Regions from separate parts of the Peribacillus sp. NPDC101481 genome, predicted to be linked through region 1. Evidence: riboswitches for the same ligand, from Rfam matches in the RefSeq annotation. Region 1 holds a riboswitch; the other holds the start of a gene.
What was found. A riboswitch is a leader RNA that binds a small molecule or an ion and turns the genes downstream of it on or off. The one in region 1 is predicted to bind cyclic di-GMP.

Region 1 (4,001 bases):
TTTGGATTCCAAAAGGTTTTCATGTTAATTATTTTTAAATTTTCTGTAAATAAAATAGGCTTAATTTTTTCTTTATAGCATAGCATTTGATATAATGAAGCTAGGGCAGACATCAACCCCTTTCCAAACCTTCCGACAATTGTTTCATTATTTCGACATATTTCATGATGTGTTTCTAAAAGGAACCGGAGGGGTATTGTAGAATCTAACTGTATAGTCTTAATTTAAGGAGGACTCACTTTATGAATTACAACGTACGCGGTGAAAACATTGAGGTAACTCCAGCAATTCGAGAATACGTCGAAAAGAAAATTGGCAAGTTAGAACGATATTTTAACAATACACCAGATGCAAATGTGTTAGTGAATTTAAAGGTGAACAATAATACATCAAAGGTCGAAGTGACGATTCCCATGCAGAATTTGGTTCTTCGTGCTGAAGAGGAAAATGCGGATATGTATGCTGCCATTGACTTGATCAATGATAAGCTTGAACGCCAAATTCGTAAACATAAAACGAAGGTCAATCGTAAGTTCCGGAACAATCTATCAGCTGCACCAGATGCATTCGCCTTCAATATGGAAGTTGACGAAGTGGTGGATGAATTCGAAGACGATAATGATATTGAAGTGGTCCGCAATAAGCGCTTTGATTTAAAGCCGATGGACAGTGAAGAAGCGATTTTACAAATGAATATGCTTGGTCACAGTTTCTTCGTTTACACGAATGCGGATACTAATACAACGAACGTAGTGTACCGCCGAAAAGATGGACGCTATGGATTGATTGAACCTAGTTAATTATTATTCTAAGATCAAAAGCACAGCCCAGCCTTTGGGTTGTGCTTTTTTAATGCCTGTTGATAGAATTCGTTTGAAAAGGAAAAAATGATTGCTTCTTTTGTTCTCTATAGAATACAAATCATTGGAAAATCCTTTTAAAGAACAATTCTTGTTCTTTATTAAGATAAATAGTCAGTTTTACCTATTTAATAACCCCCTTCTTTTGTACTATACTCAAATTGTAAGTTCTTTAAAAAGAACGGCTGATTTTTTATATAAAACAATTTGATCAAGGTGCAGAGGGGTTGGATTACTTGTATCGAAAGAATTGCCATACTTGCCATAGGGCTTCTTTTAGCAGTGCGGAATATGGAAAGTGGCTTTGCCCGACCTGCGGTGAGGATTTAACTGCGCAAAAAGCCTTGGATGCACTTACAATGGAGAGAATCAATACGAAGCAACGAAATATTAAGAAGAGCAATATTCACTATTATACAAAAAAACGAAAATCAATTAGTCTATGATAAATTACCTGCACTATGAATTTTCTTAATTTTGTAATAATTTGTCGGATAAAAGTTTTTGCATTTAGGTAGATTACCGACATAAAATAGCAATATATGGAGTGGGTATCCGTTATAATATGATTATATGTAATGTATTTGGTAATAAATACCACGACAAAGGCAAACTTATTGAAAGATGAGGGCGCAAAGGCACAGGTCTAAGGTCCTTGAGACTATGATGGCTGGTCTGCCTGAAATACAAGGAGTATTTTAGGAGGTAGAAGAGGTGGCTAATGTGGAAATGGATCAAGAATGGGTGAAATTGATTTCAGAAGCAAGGAGCTTGGGTTTCAAAAAGGAGGAAATCAGTGCTTTTTTGAAACGGGAAAGCCTTGAGGTAACATTAGAGGAGAACAATGGAAAATAGCTTACGAAAAAGTTCGAGAACATCCCTATAAACAGTAATTCGATTCATTAGCTGTTTATAGGGTTTATTCTTCCTTGAGATTCTACAAGTCTAGCTTATTCAAACTGTATTCTTCAGGATTATGTAGGTAAACTAGTGTACTACCACTCTACTCTTCTTTATCTTTTCTCCATTTATTAAACTCGATGAATTCCCTGAATTGTTGTTTTGAGACACCCGAATTCATGGCTTCCTCAACGATTTTCATCCAGTCAGTGTCCAAGGTTTCCTTATTTGGTGCATCATAAAGCAGGGCATCAACAGGAATGTTTAGTACGGCGGAGATTTTTTCAAGAAATTGAATAGAAGGATTTGTTTGTAAGTTCCGCTCGAGCGAACTTAAATAAGACTTTGCCACACCCGCTTTATCGGCAAGTTCAGTCATCGACATTTTCTTTTCTTCTCGCAGTTTTTTTACACGTTCACCAATCATCAATACCACCTCGAAACATGTTCTATTTATCTTCCGCTAATAAGTGTCAGTAGCCAATCTTATCATTCAAAACAAGACGACTGTAAGGTTGGATTACCTTGACATGCTATCGCTAGAGAGGACACACAGCATCTAGTGATGGAAGGTTATGGATAATTCTCATTTACATATGGAATAGTGGGGAGTTAGCAACATATTTTTTATACTTCCTTCTATTTTAACAGTTTTACTCCTCATTTATCCATTGTTTTTCGCAAGAATTGAATTCAGGTCTATACCAGGGAAGTGACATGAAGTTGTACCTCTATGATAGAAGTGGTAAAATTAAGCGTGCATTAGTAATAATAGAAGTGTGTTTCTTCTTACTTATATGAATTTTGTCATTGAACGATCATTACCATAATAGAGGAGCGTTATTGAATGCTTAATATATTAAATAAAGTTTTTGATCCGAATAAGCGAGAAATCAAACGTTTAGAAAAAATCGCCGATCAGGTCGAAGCGCTGGCTGATGAGACGGCGGGGTTATCGGATGAACAGTTGCGTGCCAAAACGGGTGAGTTTAAAGAGCGTTATCAAAATGGGGAAACCGTTGATGATTTGCTTGTTGAGGCTTTTGCGGTTGCACGTGAAGGGGCAAAGCGTGCTCTGGGCTTATATCCTTACCGTGTTCAAATCATGGGTGGGGCATCACTTCATGATGGAAATATCTCCGAGATGAAAACAGGGGAAGGTAAAACCTTAACATCCACCATGCCGGTTTATTTAAACGCGCTTACCGGTAAAGGTGTACATGTCGTTACTGTCAATGAATACTTGGCACACCGTGATGCCACCGAGATGGGTGTATTGTATGATTTCCTTGGTTTGACCGTCGGGTTGAATTTGAACAGTCATTCTAAAGAAGAAAAACAGGCGGCGTACAATGCTGACATTACGTACAGTACGAATAATGAGTTAGGTTTTGATTATCTTCGTGACAATATGGTGTTATATAAAGAACAAATGGTACAGCGCCCGCTGCACTTCGCTGTCATTGATGAGGTCGATTCGATTTTGATCGATGAGGCAAGAACGCCGTTGATCATTTCCGGCTCCGCACAAAAATCGGCTCAGCTGTATATCCAGGCCAATGCGTTTGTAAAAACCTTGAAAAAAGAAACCGACTACACATATGATGAAAAGACAAAAGGTGTTCAGCTGACGGAAGATGGGATGAATCGAGCTGAAAAAGCGTTTAATATCGATAATTTATTCGATATTAATCACGTTACTTTGAATCATCATATCAATCAGGCGTTAAAGGCACATGTTTCCATGCATTTGGATGTGGATTATGTTGTCCAGGAAGGCGAGATAGTCATCGTTGACCAATTCACTGGCCGTTTGATGAAAGGCCGCCGTTACAGTGAAGGTCTCCACCAGGCGATCGAAGCGAAAGAAGGACTTGAAATTCAAAATGAAAGCATGACTCTTGCGACGATTACATTCCAGAACTATTTCAGGATGTATGAAAAGCTTTCAGGTATGACCGGAACAGCCAAAACGGAAGAAGAAGAATTCCGCAATATTTATAATATGAATGTAATTGCGATCCCGACAAACAGGAATATCATCAGGGACGACAGGGCAGATCTTATATACGCGACAACTGATGGCAAATTCAAGGCTGTTGTGGAAGACATCGCCGAACGCTATACAAAGGGTCAGCCTGTGCTTGTCGGTACGGTTGCCATCGAAACATCTGAAGTCATATCTGCCTATTTATCCAAAAAAGGAATCCCTCACGATGTTTTGAATGCCAAGAACCATGA
Region 2 (4,001 bases), on a different contig from region 1:
ATCACCCTCACAGGTTATCATTCATTTATATATAAATGAAAACGATAAAAAAGAAGCATGTTTTAAACATGCTCCTTTAGTATATGCAACTGAAATGATTTCTTAAATTCATTGACGCTTTCTTCTTCGATACCAGAAAAGAGAAAAGAAGATTCCCAGCAAACCTCCAAACGTGTCCAGCATGACATCTTGCAACAAGGGAGTTCGGCCACCGGTTAGTTTTTGATGCAGTTCGTCTGCACTCGCATAAAAAAGGACACATAATAGAGCGCCTGAAAACGAAAGAACAGGATTCTTCACAAAGCGGCCCCAAACACGATACGTCAATAATCCAAACACAAAAAAGATAAAAAGATGGGCACCCTTCCGAAGGAAGAACTCCAGAAAGCCATTTACTCCAGCTATTTGGGCACTCACCTCAACCCCTCCATACATGAATGAAATACCACTTAGCTTATCATACCAATATGGAGTATTGAACTGCGTTAAAAAAGGGGTAATGCTTTGCTCCTCATACGTCTGCGAGGAAAAAAAGAAGATGACCATCGCCCATAATATGAGCAAAATAGGGAATATGTATCTACGAATCATATACTTTCAGGATGTTCAATGATCCCGCTTAATTTCTCCTTAATCTCTTCCACAAGTTCATTTACAGAAACATCTTGTCCAGACTCACCCTTGGCAAAAGTGTCTTTTAAAATATCAAAAAAATCCATGCGAAATTTCCACTCCAATATATAATTGAGCCACCATTTCATACTGTTGTCCTAATCCTTTTTTCAAAAATAAGGAATATAGCTCATTTATTTGATAATCACATATAAAGCGGGAATTGGCAAGCAGAAACTAGTTTAAAAACCAAAAATTTACCCAATTTTAACATTTCTGAAATATCCCTTAGGAATGAATACTAGTAAGGTTTAGGCAAATAGTGTGGATATAAAAAAACAAAAAAGGACCGATTGCTCAGCCCCTTCGATAACCCCATATTATGCTTGTCCCATAAAATATGTCATTAATGAAATCAAAACTAATGTAATGGTAATATAAGTCCCAATAAAAATTTTCTTGCTTCTCTGTTTCTTTTCATAAACTTCCTCGAACGTAATGAACTTGTTTTTTGTCATCAAATAATCTCCTTCTATTTTGATGGCAGCTATCTGACATCGCCTTTGCGAAGTCCCTTTGCTTGATCTCTATATGTAGTATCGGCACATAACGAAAAATATTTAAGTATTATTAACTATTTTTTTGCTATATTTCGTATATCTGGAGAAGGGTAAGACAACTTAAAACACATTATGTATATAAGTTAAATTCCATTATCAATATACTAAATCCTTCTGTATTCATTTAATAATCTGATTTAATAAGGGTTTTATTCTAAAACATTCAATATTATTTTTATCCAACCGCAAAATGATAACCATAGCGGTACACTGAATAAAGTTCCCCACATTAAACCCTTCAAAAAGGCAATAGGTACATCCATAATAAAAATCCCCCTCAATTAGGTCGCATTTTTATTATCATCGCCATGTTCCTTATTCTGGATACCTTTTACGGTAATTTCCGGTAATGAAAATAAAAAAAAAAAGACTGTATAACAGCCTTCCCTAAGGTACATATAGCTTATCCCATGATGTAAGATTTTTCTCTTGATCCATTTTCTACGATAAAATCATTCACATCTTTAATGGACAAGCCTGAATTTTTCGCTTCTAACATTAAATAAATCCATTCTTCAAATTCATTGTTTGCTTCCATGACAAATTCCGCCTACTTGTGGTAACACAGCCGTCTTAGCAAAGCCTTAGACCTGTAATTTTGCGTCCCTATTTTTCAATAGGTTTGCTTTTCTCAAGAATATTTAACATTATGATGATTTTCCAATTAAATTTCATGCGCAAAATATGTATGTCTAACTTTTTTGAAGTCGACATACCCATATATTCATGTTAATTATACTTAATAAATCTGATAATTAACTAAAATACTTTTCGTTATTTTCCGCCATCATTCTACAATATTCTTAAAAAAACAACTAGGTATTGGAAATTTTAAAAACAAGCTTAACGCGCAATTAAATTAAATAATGCATTACTTTAACTTTCTTCGACGTTTATTAAATACTTTCATAAAAATACTTCCTTCTTCTGTTTTAAAAAACTTAACTCCAACTAATTTTAAAGGTGTCCATATTTCTCTCATTTGGTATAAAGGCATTAAAAATCATCCTTTCTTCTATAGATTATTAATTGAGCTAATGGCAGGTATATATTAAATAGTAAAATCTATTATTTTACATTTTTTCTAATTTTTTATCCTTTGATAGAAATAACAGTGTAACACTAACATTTAACGAACAAACCGTTCTTTATAAAGAATAATTAAATTGAACTTACCATCTTTACATTATTATGTCAATTAGTTTCATTATTAATCTATACTAGCATTTTGTTTCCCTCATCTTCTACTTTTCCTCTCTAAACTTGCTGGCCTATTCCCAAACTGCATACCTTATTTATATTTAGGTGATAGGATCTGGATTTATCCAATGACCCGGAATCCCTTATTTTTATTCGCCCATTAAACATTTCATAATTGAGCCTAAAAATTAAGATATGTTGGTTAACTTTATATTTTTTTGTCTATTTTTGTCTGTTTTAGAGAACTAACTATACTTTATTAAGAACAAGTGCTATATTATAAAAAAAACGGTTCATATGGAGGAGGATATGACTAGATATGAGGAATTCGACTCATTAAGGGGTTTAGCCGCTCTCATTGTGTTAATCGGGCATTATTTGATGGTTTACCCTTCATATGCTGATTATCAGTATGGTTCAAGCAGCTCCTACATAATTTATTTGTTTAAGGAAACTCCTTTACGCCTTTTTTTCAGCAGTGGAAATGAGTCTGTCATTCTATTCTTTGTATTAAGTGGTTTTGTTTTGTATTTATCAGTTAATAGTGCTAAATTCCACTATTCTACATACTTAATAAAACGAGTGTTTCGAATTTATATACCATATCTAGTAGCAATAGGCATGGCTATATTGGCTAAAATGCTTTTAAGCCAAATTGATTTGCCCTATATCTCTGACTGGTTTAATAAATCTTGGACAGGCCCGGATACTCCTTCCTTATTAATAGAACATCTTTTGTTTATAGGGCAGTACAATACAGACGCCTATAACAATGTTATATGGTCCCTTGTCCACGAAATGAGAATTTCGATTATATTTCCTGTTCTGATTTTTTTATTTGTTCGAAAAAAGCTTAAATACTCTTTATTATGGCTTTTTGTTTTAATTTTTTCTTCGACTATTTTTTTGTTTTTGTTTGGTTCTGGTGGCGATATAACCAGCATTCTTCTAAGTTTCCACTACAGTACGCTTTTTTTGATGGGAGCAATAATAGCTAAATATCGACACGGACTTTTTTCCTATACCTTGAAAAAGAAAAAACCTGTAAAAATTGCATTGTTGTTGGGGGCAATTACCTGTTTTATGTACGAAGGCATCATTGGCGAAGTGGATTTTTTAAACAATTATATTTTTAGGGATTACGTTGTCTCATTCGGTGTTTGCATTTTTATCATCATGAGCGTATGTTCCCAAAAAATTTCGGCGGTCTTAAGGTCTAGATTGCTAACTCTTCTCGGGAAGATTTCATATAGTTTGTATTTGTACCATCTTATATCCTTATTCTCTTTGATGTACCTATTCTATAACAAGCTGCCTACCGGTTTAATATTGATATTTTCCTTTTTATTATCTTTTTTACTCTCTTCAGCGTCCTATCTACTCGTGGAAAAACCATGCATGAGGCTCGGATCGTACTTCACAAAAAACAAACAAGAAAAAGTAATTTCCAAAGACCACATAGCTTTAAAACGCAAAATAGGATAATTCCTACTATTATATAAAAATTCTTTGCAAGTTGTGAACGTATTCTTACTATCTCTAAAAAAGTGGTGAAATCGATGAATGAAA

Region 2: it holds a riboswitch for cyclic di-GMP, as region 1 does, so the genes downstream of both, ACIROD_RS05565 (anti-repressor SinI family protein) here and ACIROD_RS20240 (anti-repressor SinI family protein) in region 1, are expected to answer to the same signal.

Annotation. Positions count from the first base shown of each region.
Region 1 is NZ_JBIWNJ010000003.1:314,973-318,973, forward strand. It holds gene hpf (ribosome hibernation-promoting factor, HPF/YfiA family) at 243-800, shown strand; gene ACIROD_RS20235 (hypothetical protein) at 1,097-1,306, shown strand; cyclic di-GMP riboswitch class I at 1,458-1,543, shown strand; gene ACIROD_RS20240 (anti-repressor SinI family protein) at 1,575-1,715, shown strand; gene ACIROD_RS20245 (helix-turn-helix domain-containing protein) at 1,864-2,187, opposite strand; gene secA (preprotein translocase subunit SecA) at 2,608-4,001, shown strand, end outside.
Region 2 is NZ_JBIWNJ010000001.1:1,149,366-1,153,366, forward strand. It holds gene ACIROD_RS05550 (VanZ family protein) at 109-591, opposite strand; gene ACIROD_RS05555 (YwzD family small protein) at 588-719, opposite strand; gene ACIROD_RS05560 (hypothetical protein) at 993-1,130, opposite strand; gene ACIROD_RS05565 (anti-repressor SinI family protein) at 1,636-1,770, opposite strand; cyclic di-GMP riboswitch class I at 1,788-1,869, opposite strand; gene ACIROD_RS05570 (acyltransferase family protein) at 2,742-3,917, shown strand; gene ACIROD_RS05575 (YveK family protein) at 3,992-4,001, shown strand, end outside.